Regions from separate parts of the Pseudoalteromonas piratica genome, predicted to be linked through region 3. Evidence: predicted binding sites of a transcription regulator. Region 3 holds the regulator's gene; each other region holds the start of a gene.
What was found. The regulator sigma-54, encoded in region 3, starts transcription at its own class of promoters, with help from an activator protein. The targets are predictions, from matches to a motif close to GTTGGCACGNNNNTNGNNT.
Positions count from the first base shown of each region.

Region 1: a site for sigma-54 is predicted at 2,017-2,035, ahead of OM33_RS12580 (HAD-IIB family hydrolase). Genes of this name have one in related genera too.
Region 2: a site for sigma-54 is predicted at 1,642-1,660, ahead of OM33_RS07010 (flagellar assembly protein T N-terminal domain-containing protein). Genes of this name have one in related genera too.

Region 1 is NZ_CP009888.1:2,710,291-2,714,660, forward strand. It holds gene OM33_RS12575 (glycosyltransferase family protein) at 1-172, opposite strand, end outside; gene OM33_RS12580 (HAD-IIB family hydrolase) at 165-1,973, opposite strand; gene OM33_RS12585 (lipid-transfer protein) at 2,257-3,426, shown strand; gene OM33_RS12590 (YbaB/EbfC family nucleoid-associated protein) at 3,498-3,824, opposite strand; gene dnaX (DNA polymerase III subunit gamma/tau) at 3,870-4,370, opposite strand, start outside.
Region 2 is NZ_CP009888.1:1,545,157-1,549,526, forward strand. It holds gene OM33_RS07000 (FlgO family outer membrane protein) at 1-49, shown strand, start outside; tRNA gene OM33_RS07005 (tRNA-Arg) at 130-206, shown strand; gene OM33_RS07010 (flagellar assembly protein T N-terminal domain-containing protein) at 462-1,607, opposite strand; gene OM33_RS07015 (LPP20 family lipoprotein) at 1,720-2,184, shown strand; gene flgN (flagellar protein FlgN) at 2,208-2,621, opposite strand; gene flgM (flagellar biosynthesis anti-sigma factor FlgM) at 2,625-2,942, opposite strand; gene flgA (flagellar basal body P-ring formation chaperone FlgA) at 3,074-3,790, opposite strand; gene OM33_RS07035 (chemotaxis protein CheV) at 3,932-4,370, shown strand, end outside.
Region 3 is NZ_CP009888.1:461,058-465,427, forward strand. It holds gene lptC (LPS export ABC transporter periplasmic protein LptC) at 1-22, shown strand, start outside; gene lptA (lipopolysaccharide transport periplasmic protein LptA) at 24-542, shown strand; gene lptB (LPS export ABC transporter ATP-binding protein) at 539-1,264, shown strand; gene OM33_RS02000 (RNA polymerase factor sigma-54) at 1,344-2,840, shown strand; gene hpf (ribosome hibernation promoting factor) at 2,863-3,150, shown strand; gene ptsN (PTS IIA-like nitrogen regulatory protein PtsN) at 3,152-3,610, shown strand; gene rapZ (RNase adapter RapZ) at 3,626-4,370, shown strand, end outside.

The DNA of each region.
Region 1 (4,370 bases), 950 kb from region 3:
CAACAATTTTAGGCAGCGCTTCGCCTTCAAGCTCGCTGTAAAGCGACGGTAAAATTAGCCCCATTGGCCGTGTTTTAGAAAACTCAATAAGCTCGTTTTCTAACTCTTCCACACCTCGATTAGTTAAGTTATGTAGAGTGGTTACAATGCCGTTTTGGTAAAAATCAGCCATAGTGTTTCTCCTTTAGAGGGTGGTTAATAATCGATTTGATACGCTCAATATGATGGTTATCAAGCTCACTGATTAGTTGCATCATCACTTCGTGCCAGCCTGTAGGCCCAGGCATGGTTGAACGCATAACGCCTTTTTCGCGCTCTAAATCAATAAATGGATGGGTCATGGATTTAATTTGAACGGCAATATCGGCTTGCTCAAGCATGGCGCTGTCGTTTTCACTGTCGCCCAATGCCACACTCAGCCAATCACCCGGCAGTTCGTGTTGTATTAAGTTAAATAACCAGTTAAGTGCTACACCTTTATTTTCTTCGCCACACACATGTAAAAAGCGCCCGCCTTCAATAATGGTTGCGCCGTTTTCGCGCATGCGTTTTATAAATGCCTTTTTCTGGCAAGCATCGCCTAACCATTGCAGCGGCTCTGAGTAATGACGGAGTTTGGCTTTTTCTGCGTCTTTTTCACTTAAGCCTGTAAGTATCGCAAGCTCGCTATTTGTCATTTGGGCAAAGCCCTGATAAAGGTGTGCAAAATCACTGGCGTGCTGTTTTAACTGACTTAACCAAAAGCTGCGGGGCTGACCAAATTCTTTAATGTAGAATTCGCCAAATTCAATCAAGCCTGTTGGCTCAATTAAATTAGCTTTTAGCCATTTTTTGGGTAGAAACACGGCGGCACCATTTTCCACAATAAACGGCGTGCCAAGTCCTAGCTGAGCGCGAATTGCGATAATTTCTTTATAGGTTTTGCTGGTGCAAGGGATAATAGGAAAGTCCAATTCGTGGCATAAAAACACGCTAACTTTTGCAGGCTGAAACTCATAGCTGTAATGATCAAGCAAGGTGCCGTCAAGATCGGTAAATACTGCGAGTTTTTCAGGAAAACAGAGCTGTTTAAAACGCCCTGTTACCTCAACTATTTTGCGTGTTTCATTAAGGTGCAAGGTGATGTCGGTGGTTTGGCTAAACTCAGCTAATCCAACACGGGTGAGTCTTTCAAAAAACAGCACAAAGCGCTCTATTTGTTGCTCACTCATAATTTTATTGGCTGGCAGTTTATCTTGTTGCAAACGCAGTTTGGCCTCTTGCTCTTTGCGCCACTGTGCCACTACATCAAAACTCGATGCTTTTAGCATAATCCAGCGGTCTACCCGCTTAAACACATTTTGGTAAGTGCCGTTAAGTTGATTATTAACATATTCTCGCCATGTACCGTTTTGGTCTTCTATTGCTTCAAGCGCATTTATCGGTGCTTTTAAAGCATCTTGTGGTTCTGCGTTAAGCCCTACGCACCACCCCTCTAAAATAATCACATCGGGGGCTGAACTCACTTTGGTCCATTTATCTGATGGGAATGGATTGTCAGTGGCTTTATTAAATCGGCGAATAAACAAAGGTCGCTTTAGCGTTTTTCGCGTAAGCTCTGCTAAGTCGTGCTCTAACTGCGTGATTTTGTGAGTACCCGGTACACCACGAGTATTCAAAAGTGGATGAACTTTTTCTGCAAGTGCCTCTCGCTCAGTGGCTGATAGGTAATAATCATCGAGTGAAATCGACACCACATTTAAGCCAAAATACATGCGTAAATATTGGTTTAAAAAGTCTGTAAGTGTGCTTTTGCCTGAACCTTGGCAGCCGTTTATGCCAATCACTAATGGCTGCTTTGTTCTATTTTGGTGCAGTGCAATTTGCTCTGCGATGGGTGCATACCAAGTTTTTATTGTTTTTTTAACTTCCTGAGAAAGCGAATGTTTTTCTATAAAATGAGAGAGAAACTTGGCAGATAGCGCTTGCACCATAATAATGCATCCTTAAAACGTTTTAATAAACTATCTATTAATAACTCAAGGAATGTGCCAAAGCATACCAACTAGCAATGTGACTTGCATAATATAAAGGTTTTCGTAATTTAAATTGCGAACTATTGAAGCGTCGTTTTTATAGCGTTATTTTTGCTGTTTATACGTTCCATAACCCAAACAACGTATTAAAAAGTAAGCTATTTAGTTAAGATTTAAATCACTTAATACTTGGTATTTAATGTAAAAATAAAATTCAGATAATAAAAACAATAGGCTGAAAATGAAAAATGTAATCGTTGCTGGCGTCGGTATGACACAGTTTTGCAAACCTGGCCAACAAGAGCCATACCGTGTAATGGCTGCAAACGCTATTAGATTGGCACTTGCTGACGCTGGGATTAATGTAAGCCACATCGAACAAGGCTATGCAGCTTATATTTATGGCGATAGTACCTGTGGGCAACATGCATTTTATGATGTTGCACAAACTGGTATTCCCATCATTAATCTTAATAATAATTGCTCAAGTGGCTCAACAGCCCTCTATACTGCACGGCAAGCAATATTGTCTGGTGAAGTTGAGTGTGTTGTGGCTTTTGGCTTTGAGGAAATGCAACCTGGCGCGTTAGGATCACATTGGTCTGACAGAGAGAACCCGTTTGATAGAGCCAATGCAGTGTATGATAAATTTGGTATTCCAAATGCACCGATTGCGCTACGTGCATTTGGTGCAGCCGGAAAACATTATATGGAAAAATATAATGTAACCAGCGAGCTTTATGCAAAAGTGGCCGTAAAATCACGAAGTCATGCCATTCATAACCCTTATTCGTTATTTTCAACGCCACTTACCGTAGAAAGTGTACTTAATGACAAAATTATTTTTGATGACTATATGACACGCACTATGGCGTGTCCGCCTACCTGTGGGGCTGCTGCTGTCATTCTGTGTAGTGAGGCATTCGCTAAAAAACATGCGATTAAATATGGGGTGAAAATTATTGGTCAAGCAATGGCAACCGACACCCAAGAGTCATGGCAAGATCCAATTCTCTCTGTTGGCGCGGATATGACTAAACGCGCCGCCGAAAAAGCGTTTAACCTCGCAGGTGTTTCTCCTCAAGATGTTGATGTAATTGAATTACATGATTGCTTTACCACCAATGAAGTAATTAATTATGAAGCACTTGGATTATGTGAAGAAGGCGAAGCAATAAAGCTTATTTCAGACGGTGATAATACTTACGGCGGTAAGTTTGTGATTGGCCCCTCCGGAGGTTTGATGTCAAAAGGTCACCCTATTGGTGCAACGGGTATCGCACAATGTGTTGAATTAAGCTGGCATTTACGAGGCCAAGCAGGAAAAAGACAAGTTGAGGGCGCAAGATTAGCATTACAGCATAATGTGGGCTTGGGTGGCGCTGTGGTAGTTACTCTTTACCAAAAGTAGTTTTGAATTCTGATAAATATAAAAATAGCGCCAAAAGGCGCTATTTTTATAAACATTAAATGCTTTCTAAATTAGAACGGCATTTTGAAGCCAGGAGGCATCTGCATACCACCAGTTACGGTAGCCATTTTCTCTGCTGTGCCTTCTTCTACGCGGCGAACTGCATCGTTGATTGCTGCTGCAACTAGATCTTCGATCATTTCTTTGTCGTCTTCCATTAGTGACTCATCAATGTCGATGCGACGCACATTATGGCTACCTAGCATAGTTACTTTCACAAGGCCTGCGCCTGCTTCACCAACCACTTCCATATTTTTAATTTCTTCTTGGGCTTTTTGCATGCGCTCTTGCATTTGCTGCGCTTGCTTCATCATGTTACCCATTCCGCCTTTAAACATAATTTTTCTCTCTTTTAATGCATGGCAGCTAGGCTACCAACAAAATTATAATGCCTTTATTGTACCTTCATCTAGCTCTGCGTCAAAGTGTGTCATGAGTTGAGTGATGATTGGATCGTTTTTAATGGTATGCACGGCTTGTTGATGACGAAATGCATCAATCTTTTGCTGAATTTTAAACGGCGTATGTTCAACTACATCGTTAAATTCTATTGCGAGTTCAACCTGCAAATTTTTTAATTGAGATAACGCTTGCTGTAATTGATTGCGAAGCATTGGCGAATCTAAGTGCTTTTGCTCAGAATCGACTAGCAAATTAACCTGTGCACCCTGCTCTTGGTAAATACTGTGCAATGCAAATTGTCGCACGCGACCACCCAGCCCCATTGTTTCAATTTTATTTGCCCACTCGTCTTGCTGATGGGCAAAACGTTCTTGCGAAATTGGGCTTTCAAAGCCTTCAATTATTTGTGGCTCTGGTGCAGGTGCAACTTCTTGCTTTGGCTCTGGCGCTAATTGTTCGATTAACTCAGGCGCCACATGTTT
Region 2 (4,370 bases), 1.1 Mb from region 3:
AGCGAGCGCAAAATACGTTATTCCATACAGTGTTGCATTTGATAACTAAATAATAAAAAGAACTTGTTTGAGCTAATTCAGAACTTAAACGTAACTTTCATTCCGGGCGTCCAATTTTTAATCTTTAAAGTTCCCGTAGCTCAGTTGGATAGAGCATTCGCCTCCTAAGCGAAGGGTCGCAGGTTCAACTCCTGCCGGGAACGCCAAGACTCAACTCTAAAAAACCTTAAACGCTATGGTTTACTTTCATCATTTTACTTTTATTGGTAGTTACTACTGGATATTAGTGTGCAAAAAAGTAGGTAATTACTTTAAAGCCGGGTAGGTTGATCAAATGTTCAATTACTATTTAATGGCTCTTAAAGTGAGTGCATTTAAACTCAGTTTGATACCGTTAATATAACTGTTTACGTTGTTGGTAGTTTTGCATCCACTGAGTAAGATGATTCTTCATACACGCGTTAAAAACTAGCGAGTGTAACCAAATCACCCAATTGCACATTTGCTAGTAATTTATCACCAATGACTTTGGCAATCGCAGTATTTTGATTAACTTGTGTAACTCGAAGCTGATAATCAGTATTTATGATCAATTGCTTCTGATTAAACCCTTTGCGCAATGCGACATGTAACTTTTGACCTTTAACCAAGTTGTTTTCAGAGCCAAGACTAATGATGATTGTGTCATGGTCGATGCTTAAAATTCGTGCTTGTGCGGGGGTACACGCTAAATCACTTGCTAAATCTTGTCCTAACTTTAAGTTGATGTCTGTAATAGCTTGGCCATAAGGCATGGTCCAAAATCTTTCGCTATTCACATCGATTCGAGCTGACTTTTTTGTTTGCCACGTTGCAAAAGTGTCATAGTGCTTTTGCGTTATTAACTCGCCAGTCAGTCCGTTATACAAGGCTGTGTTTAAGGTAAAGAAGCGCTCAAATGCTTTATTTTGCCAAAAAGATAACGATGAGTTTTGTTGCTCACCTAATGAAACATCATCAATCTGAGACACCCACACAAATTGACTGTTATTTTGGTCGGCAATTTGTTGAATTAATTTACTGGTATTCGCATCATGGTGTGCGGTGAATAATGACTTTGTATTTAGCTTGCGATTAATATCAGATTTTGTATTAAATAAATGATTGAATTGAGATAAATGGGTTATCAATTTGTCACTGTAAGCTTTTGGAAGTTCAAATATTTGTCCATAAGTTGCTTGTTCTGGAAACTTAAAACCAGCGCGTGTAATAGCAATATTTTTCTTTAATGATGAGTTTTGACAAGTTTCACTGTCATCAAGAATATCAATTCTCACTGAAATAGATAATGTGTCAGAAGATTGCAGTTCATCAATTACTTCAATTTGATTAATCGCGCCATGTGAGTAAATTTGTGTTGTTGGTGCTTGCCAAATACCGTTTACCACTTGTTGTAAACTTGAAACTTGCGCACCAGAGAAGAGTAATGCTTGTTGGATTGCATCTTCAGTGGCCATTAATCTTGCTTGTTCAATGTTGCCGTTTCTTATTTTGGCTTCACCAGTTGATTCGTACCAAACTGCTTGACTTGAAAAGCTTGCAAACATCATCAGTGCGATTAAGCGCATGGTTTTACTCTCTCATTTTAATGATACCTTGTTTATTCAATTTCTATACCAAGCTTAGACTGGCTCAAAAATTGCTTTTAATAACATAGATTATTTTTCTATGGTGAGTGATATGTCACATTCTTTTTTTCAAACAACCGTTATTGCAGGGTGTATATTATTGGGTGGTTGTAGCCAAATGTTTGATAAACATGTTGAGTATGAGTATCAAACGCCAGAAAATTTCCCGGTATTATATGCAGTTGGCTATGCTCCAATTAGTTTGCAGCCCGGCAGTACCGAACAGCAGAAGGCGATTATGGCGATGAAAGCATCTAAGTTAGAGGCATATCGCGAACTGGCTGAACAAGTGTATGGACAAAAAGTTGACGCGCAAACAAGTGTACAAGGCATGGTTGCAAACAACGACTCGTTAAAGGTACGAGTTCAAGGGGTTGTAAGAGGGGCTAAGGTTGTTAAAAGTTATGCGGTTGGTGATACTTATGCTACAGAAGTTGAGCTGGATATGAAGCTGGTGCACGATCTGTATGTAGGTCAAACTAGACCGAGAAGCGTAAAAAAAGTGACTTACTTTTAGCATGAGTCACTTTTTCAAAACTATTACGCCTTCAACCCTCTGGCGATCGGGTTAGGTAGAGAGATTGATTTACCCGTTTTATCGTATCCAGATTGATTCTTGCCAAATAAAATGTCTTTTAATTTTTGTGACGCTAGTTGACTTTGGTTTGCTGCCACCTGGTTTACATCGTTTTGCTTTTTACAATCAGCAAGTAGCTGATTAATTTGACTGATTTCATCTTTAAAAGATGAGATATCAGTGTCTCCTTGGTCAAAAAGCTTAGCGATATGTTGATCGCGCTGTTGAATTGAACGAAGTGATTCAACTTTGCTTTCTACAACAGATATTAGATTTTCATGATCGCGTGAGACAATAGCATCTAGCTCTTTTTCTAAAAGCTGAGACATGTTATTTAGCTCATCGAGTTGTTGCGATAATATCTGTTCTAAGCTCATTGTTTATCGACCAAAAAGTTTAAATTCTAATTTGTTGATGTTTTCAGCAAGCTTTTCAGCATCAATTTTGTATTCACCATTTGCAATGGCTTTTTTAAGCTCATTCACTTTCTTGTGGTCAATACCAGAAGATTGCTCAGCTTTTTCATTTAGCTTTTTAAGCTGTTGAGCCTGAGGTGTAATGCTTACAGAATCACTTGTTGCTTTAGCTGTCGCAGTATTTACTTGCACTTGTTTTGCTGAGTCAGTTGCTTGCTGTTTGGTATTCTCAAGCCTGACATTAGCCTGGCTGTTTGAACCCTGATTTATTTGATTAACCATGACAATTCTCTCTACTAAGATTTCTCATCCTAGTTATCGGCATTTAAGGTACAACCTTTAGTAAAAAAGTAGATAATTTTTAAAAATTTCTAACTTGTTATTTAACCTGAATTTCATCTTTTAGTACAGCGTTAAATGTTTACTTCAACTTGAAGTGCATTGGTTACTTGGGCCTGAATCTTTTTTCCAGATTTAACATTTCGGATGGCAATATTGTCACCAACTCTGCCATCTTCGAGTGCCTCTCCTTGTGTTTTTATTGTCATGCCCTTAAAACTTGCAAGAATCGTCACTTTATCACCTTTGCACACGTTACAAATGTAATTGTAGTTGATAGATTGACCCGCGCGAACATTACGCTTTGAGCGGCCACCAATCAAAAACTCTTTGGATTTAAATTGATTTGAGCGAGTAAGGTGTTTGGCAACCTTTTTAGTTGTTAAATGTTTGGCTGTAATTTTTTGACCTTTGCTAATTCCTTTAGCTGCAGTAATTACTTCAATTAACTCTTGTTGGCGTGTATGCACGAAAACTTGCCAACTATTTTGATCTAAACACTTAATTTTTATAGTAGATTGCCGATTATTATTAAGTGGATTTGCAGCGCTAAGTTGTAATGGCGTTTTGCAAGAACGTGATTTAATGCGTGAATCTAGCGGTAAGGCTGTGATTGAAAGCTCTGAATTAGTTTGTTGAGCATTCATTTTGTCTCTTTGTTGAGAGACAAAGTCAATCGCAAGTTGCTGCAACTCTAATTTATTATACTCTTTAGCTTTGAGTGAAGTCATAGCAAGAGATGTAATTTGTATTAAAATGAATAAATACAGGTTTTTTTTAAACAAACTCATAATGTTTCGACTATGCTTTATGGGTAAAACAAGGTATAACTAAGTAGTGTCAAAATTATGGCACAGAGGTCGTTATACGGTAGTACAATAACAAAGAAGCAAGAAGCATACCTTTTCATTGCTTCAAGTTAGGAGATTGAAATGGCAGGCATTTTAGATTCGGTTAACCAACGAACGCAGCTCGTAGGCCAAAACAGATTAGAGCTATTACTGTTTAAATTAAAAGGCAGACAGCGCTTTGGTATAAACGTGTTTAAAGTACGAGAGGTTTTACAGTGTCCTAACTTAACTGCAATGCCTAAATCTAATCATTTTGTTAAAGGCGTTGCACATATTCGTGGGCAAACTATTTCAGTTATCGACTTATCTTTGGCTATCGGTGGTCCAGGCATTCAAAACACCAAAGATTGCTTTATCATTATCACTGAATATAACCGTTCAGTGCAGGGTTTCTTAGTTGACTCGGTTGAGCGTATTGTCAATATCAACTGGGAATCGATTATGCCACCGCCTTCTGGTTCTGGCCGCTATTCTTATTTAACCGCAGTGACCGAAATCGAAAAAGAATTGGTTGAAATTC
Region 3 (4,370 bases):
GACCACTTATTATGACCAATAAAATGACGAGATTAATGTCAATCGCTGGACTGGCTTTCACTTTGTGCATCACAAGTGGCCACGTAATGGCTGAGCAAATTAAACTAAAGCACCCACTTGAAATAGATGCAGATGAGCAATCAGCACGACTGAAAGAAAACATCGGTGTTTTTCAAAAAAATGTACAAATAAAACACGGTAATATGTCAATTACTGCTGACTACTTAGAAGCACATAAGCGTACTGAGCTGGGCGATAATCAACAATTACTCATTGCCAGCGGTAAGCCAGTAAAGTTTAGCGCGATTCAAGAAGATGGTTCAACGATAATTGCAAGTGCTGAAAACATTACTTATGACGTTGCTAAATCACTATTTACCATGTCTGGAAATGCAAAATTTCAGCAAAATGGCGACATGATGTCAGCAGATACCATTATTTACGACCGTGAAAATGAAACTGTCACATCGAAAAAAGCGAAAAATTCAGATAACCAAGTAAAAACCATCATCAATACACAAACAAAACAAGGCGAAAAATGAGCACATTAATTGCCGAAAAGCTGGCAAAAAGTTATAAATCACGTCAAGTTGTTAAAAATGTTGGTTTAGAAGTAAAAGCCGGCAGTATTGTTGGTTTACTCGGTCCTAACGGTGCAGGTAAAACAACGACGTTTTATATGATTGTTGGTTTGGTTCCAAGTGATATGGGCTCAATTCGCATTGATGATAATGACATAACACTTCAACCTATGCATAGCCGTGCACGATTAGGCATCGGCTATTTACCGCAAGAATCGTCAATCTTCAGAAAGCTTACCGTTTATCAAAACATCATGGCAATTCTTGAAACCCGTAAAGATCTTAATCGCGTACAACGAGAAGAAGCGCTCGACGATTTACTTGAAGAATTCAACATCGGCCATATTCGCGACTCACAAGGTATGGCACTTTCCGGTGGTGAACGCCGACGTGTTGAAATCGCTCGCGCTTTAGCCGCAAACCCTAAATTTATCCTGTTAGATGAACCTTTTGCTGGTGTTGATCCTATTTCAGTGATAGATATAAAGAAAATAATTGAGCATTTAAAAAATCGCGGCATTGGCGTACTGATTACTGACCATAATGTGCGTGAAACCCTTGATGTATGTGAGAAAGCTTATATTGTTTCTCACGGAGAATTAATTGCATCAGGCACGGCGGAAGACGTTTTAAATAACCAAAAAGTTCGTGATGTATACCTAGGTGAACAATTCAGACTATAGTAATAGTGAAAGCACTTCCTAATTGGAGTTGAATTGTTAACCAACAGCTTGAGAAATAGAGAAGGATTAGAATAACTACATGAAGCAATCGCTACAGCTTCGCCTTGGGCAGCAACTAACAATGACTCCGCAATTGCAGCAGGCAATACGCCTACTGCAATTAAGCACGTTAGATTTGCAACAAGAAATACAAGAAGCCCTAGATGCCAATCCTTTACTGGAAGAAGACAACGATTTCAGTGACGACACCAACAATAATGAAAACACTGAATCGAGTGCTGATGACTCAACAACGAGTGATGACTTCGAAGCACCTGTTAGCCAATCTGAAATAGAATCCAGCGACGCCTTAAACAACGAAAACCTTTCCGACGACCTTGCTATGGACGTCTCTTGGGATGATTACATCAGCGCTGCGCCAGTTTCAGTGAGCAGTGCACCGGCACCAGAAAATGACACCATCTACCAAGGCTCAACAAGCGAGTCACTGCAAGACTATCTTATGTGGCAATTACGCTTGACGCCGTTTAGCGATAACGATGAAGTAATCGCAACCACTATCGTCGAAGCTGTGGATGATTCAGGTTACCTTACGCAAAGTACAGAAGAAATTTTAGAAGCAGTACAAAAGTCTGAAGATCAAGAGCAAATTGAACTAGATGAAATTGAAGCGGTACTGAAACGCGTTCAGCTTTTTGATCCTGTTGGCATTGCTGCTCGCTCGCTACAGGAATGTTTATTGATCCAACTCAATCAGTATGACAAAAATACTCCTTGGCTAAGCGAAACAAAAAGCGTAATCTCAAACCATATGGAACTTTTAGGGTTAAGAGACTATCGTACCATTATGAAGAAGGCCAAACTCAAAGAACCTGAGTTAAAAGAAGTCTTAACATTAATACATAGCCTTAATCCAAAACCAGCTGAAAGCATCATTCGTGAAGAACCTGAATATGTGGTGCCAGACGTTTCAGTAAAGAAAATAAAAGGCCGCTGGCGTGTTGAATTAAACAATGACAGTATGCCAAAAATACGGGTAAATGAGCAGTATGCTGCACTGACTCGCTCAATGAAGTCAGGTACTGACAGCCAATTTATTCGCAACCATTTACAAGAGGCTAAATGGTTTATTAAAAGCTTAGAAAGCCGCAATGACACTTTATTAAAAGTAGCCAATTGCATTGTTGAACAACAACAGGCATTCTTTGAATATGGCGATGAAGCTATGAAACCAATGGTTTTAAATGATGTCGCCGAAATGGTGGAAATGCATGAATCGACTATATCGCGAGTAACAACGCAAAAATACATGCATACACCACGTGGCATTTACGAATTGAAGTACTTCTTTTCAAGCCACGTTAGCACAGAAAATGGGGGTGAGTGCTCATCCACAGCGATTCGAGCACTGATCAAAAAGTTAGTAGCTGCAGAGAATCCTGCCAAGCCATTAAGTGATAGCAAGATTACTGACCTACTAGCTGAACAAGGAATTAAAGTGGCGCGACGCACAATCGCTAAATATCGTGAGTCGCTATCCATACCACCGTCTAATCAGCGCAAATGCCTGATCTAGACCATATAGAAGGAAAATGCTTATGCAATTAAACTTAACAGGTCGTCACGTAGAAATTACTGATTCTTTAAGAGACTATGTCACTAACAAATTTGCAAAACTTGAGAGGCATTTTGATCACATCAATAACGTGCACGTTATTCTAGATGTTGAAAAGTTATCACAAAAAGCAGAAGCAACGATGCACGTTAATGGCGGTGAACTGTTCGCATCTGAAGCACAACAAGATATGTATGCAGCAATTGATGGCTTGGTCGACAAACTTGATCGCCAAGTAATAAAACATAAAGAGAAATTATCTCGCCATTAAAATGAAATTAACTGATATTATTGCTGAGGACTGCGCTAAAACCGCGGTCCTTTTTAATAGCAAAAAACGTCTCTTCGAATTTATAAGTGATCTCGCACATCAACATGCGCCAGACATTACTTCTCAAGAGTTTTTAGACGCTTTACTACAGCGTGAAAAACTCGGCAGTACAGGTATTGGTAAAGGACTTGCAATACCCCATGGTCGTATTGATGGCCTGCAAAACACTATTGGCTTTTTAATTGTAAATCAATCACCTATCCCTTTCGATGCCATTGATGACAAAGACGTTGATGTGTTTGTTGTACTGCTCATACCAGAGCAAAACTGCCAACAACATCTACAGACTTTAGCCACTATCGCTGATAAACTAAAAGACAAGCAATTTTGTCGTCAGCTACGTCATGCTGAGAACAATCATCAGCTTTATCAAGTTATTAGCAGTGAAGCGAGTAACTAACGTTAGGAGATTTAAGTGCAGCTAATTTTAATCAGTGGCCGTTCAGGCTCGGGTAAAACCGTTGCCCTAAGAGTATTGGAAGACCTCGGCTATTATGTTGTTGATAACATCCCTGTAAACCTGTTACCTTCTTTAATCCGAACTGTTTCCGACAAATATGACAAAATCGCTGTAAGCGTTGATGCACGGAATATGACAAAAGAGCCGGAAGAGATTGAAGAAGTACTCGATTACCTTCCAGGTTTTGCCACCCCAACACTATTTTATCTCGACAGTGATGAGCACACGCTGATTAAACGCTTTTCAGAAACTCGCCGGTTACACCCGCTGTCTCTAAATAATATTTCGCTCGAAGAAGCGATTGAAGCCGAGAAAAAGCTGCTTGATCCCATTGCATCAAAAGCCGATATATTTATCGATACTACTGATTTAAGTGTTCACCAGTTAGCTGATAGTATTCGTGAAAAAATACTTGGTAAAAAATCGAACCAGTTAATTATTACGTTTGAATCATTTGGCTACAAGCATGGTATTCCAAAGCATGCGGACTATGTCTTCGATGCGCGATTTTTACCTAACCCCCACTGGGAGCCACATTTAAAACCGCTTACTGGACTTGATCAGCCAGTTATTGATTTTCTTGCTAATCAACCTGTTGTGCACAAGTTTGCGTGGCAAATACAGACATTTATTGAAACCTGGTTACCTCATTTAGAACGAAATAACCGCAGCTATTTAACTGTAGCTATTGGTTGCACTG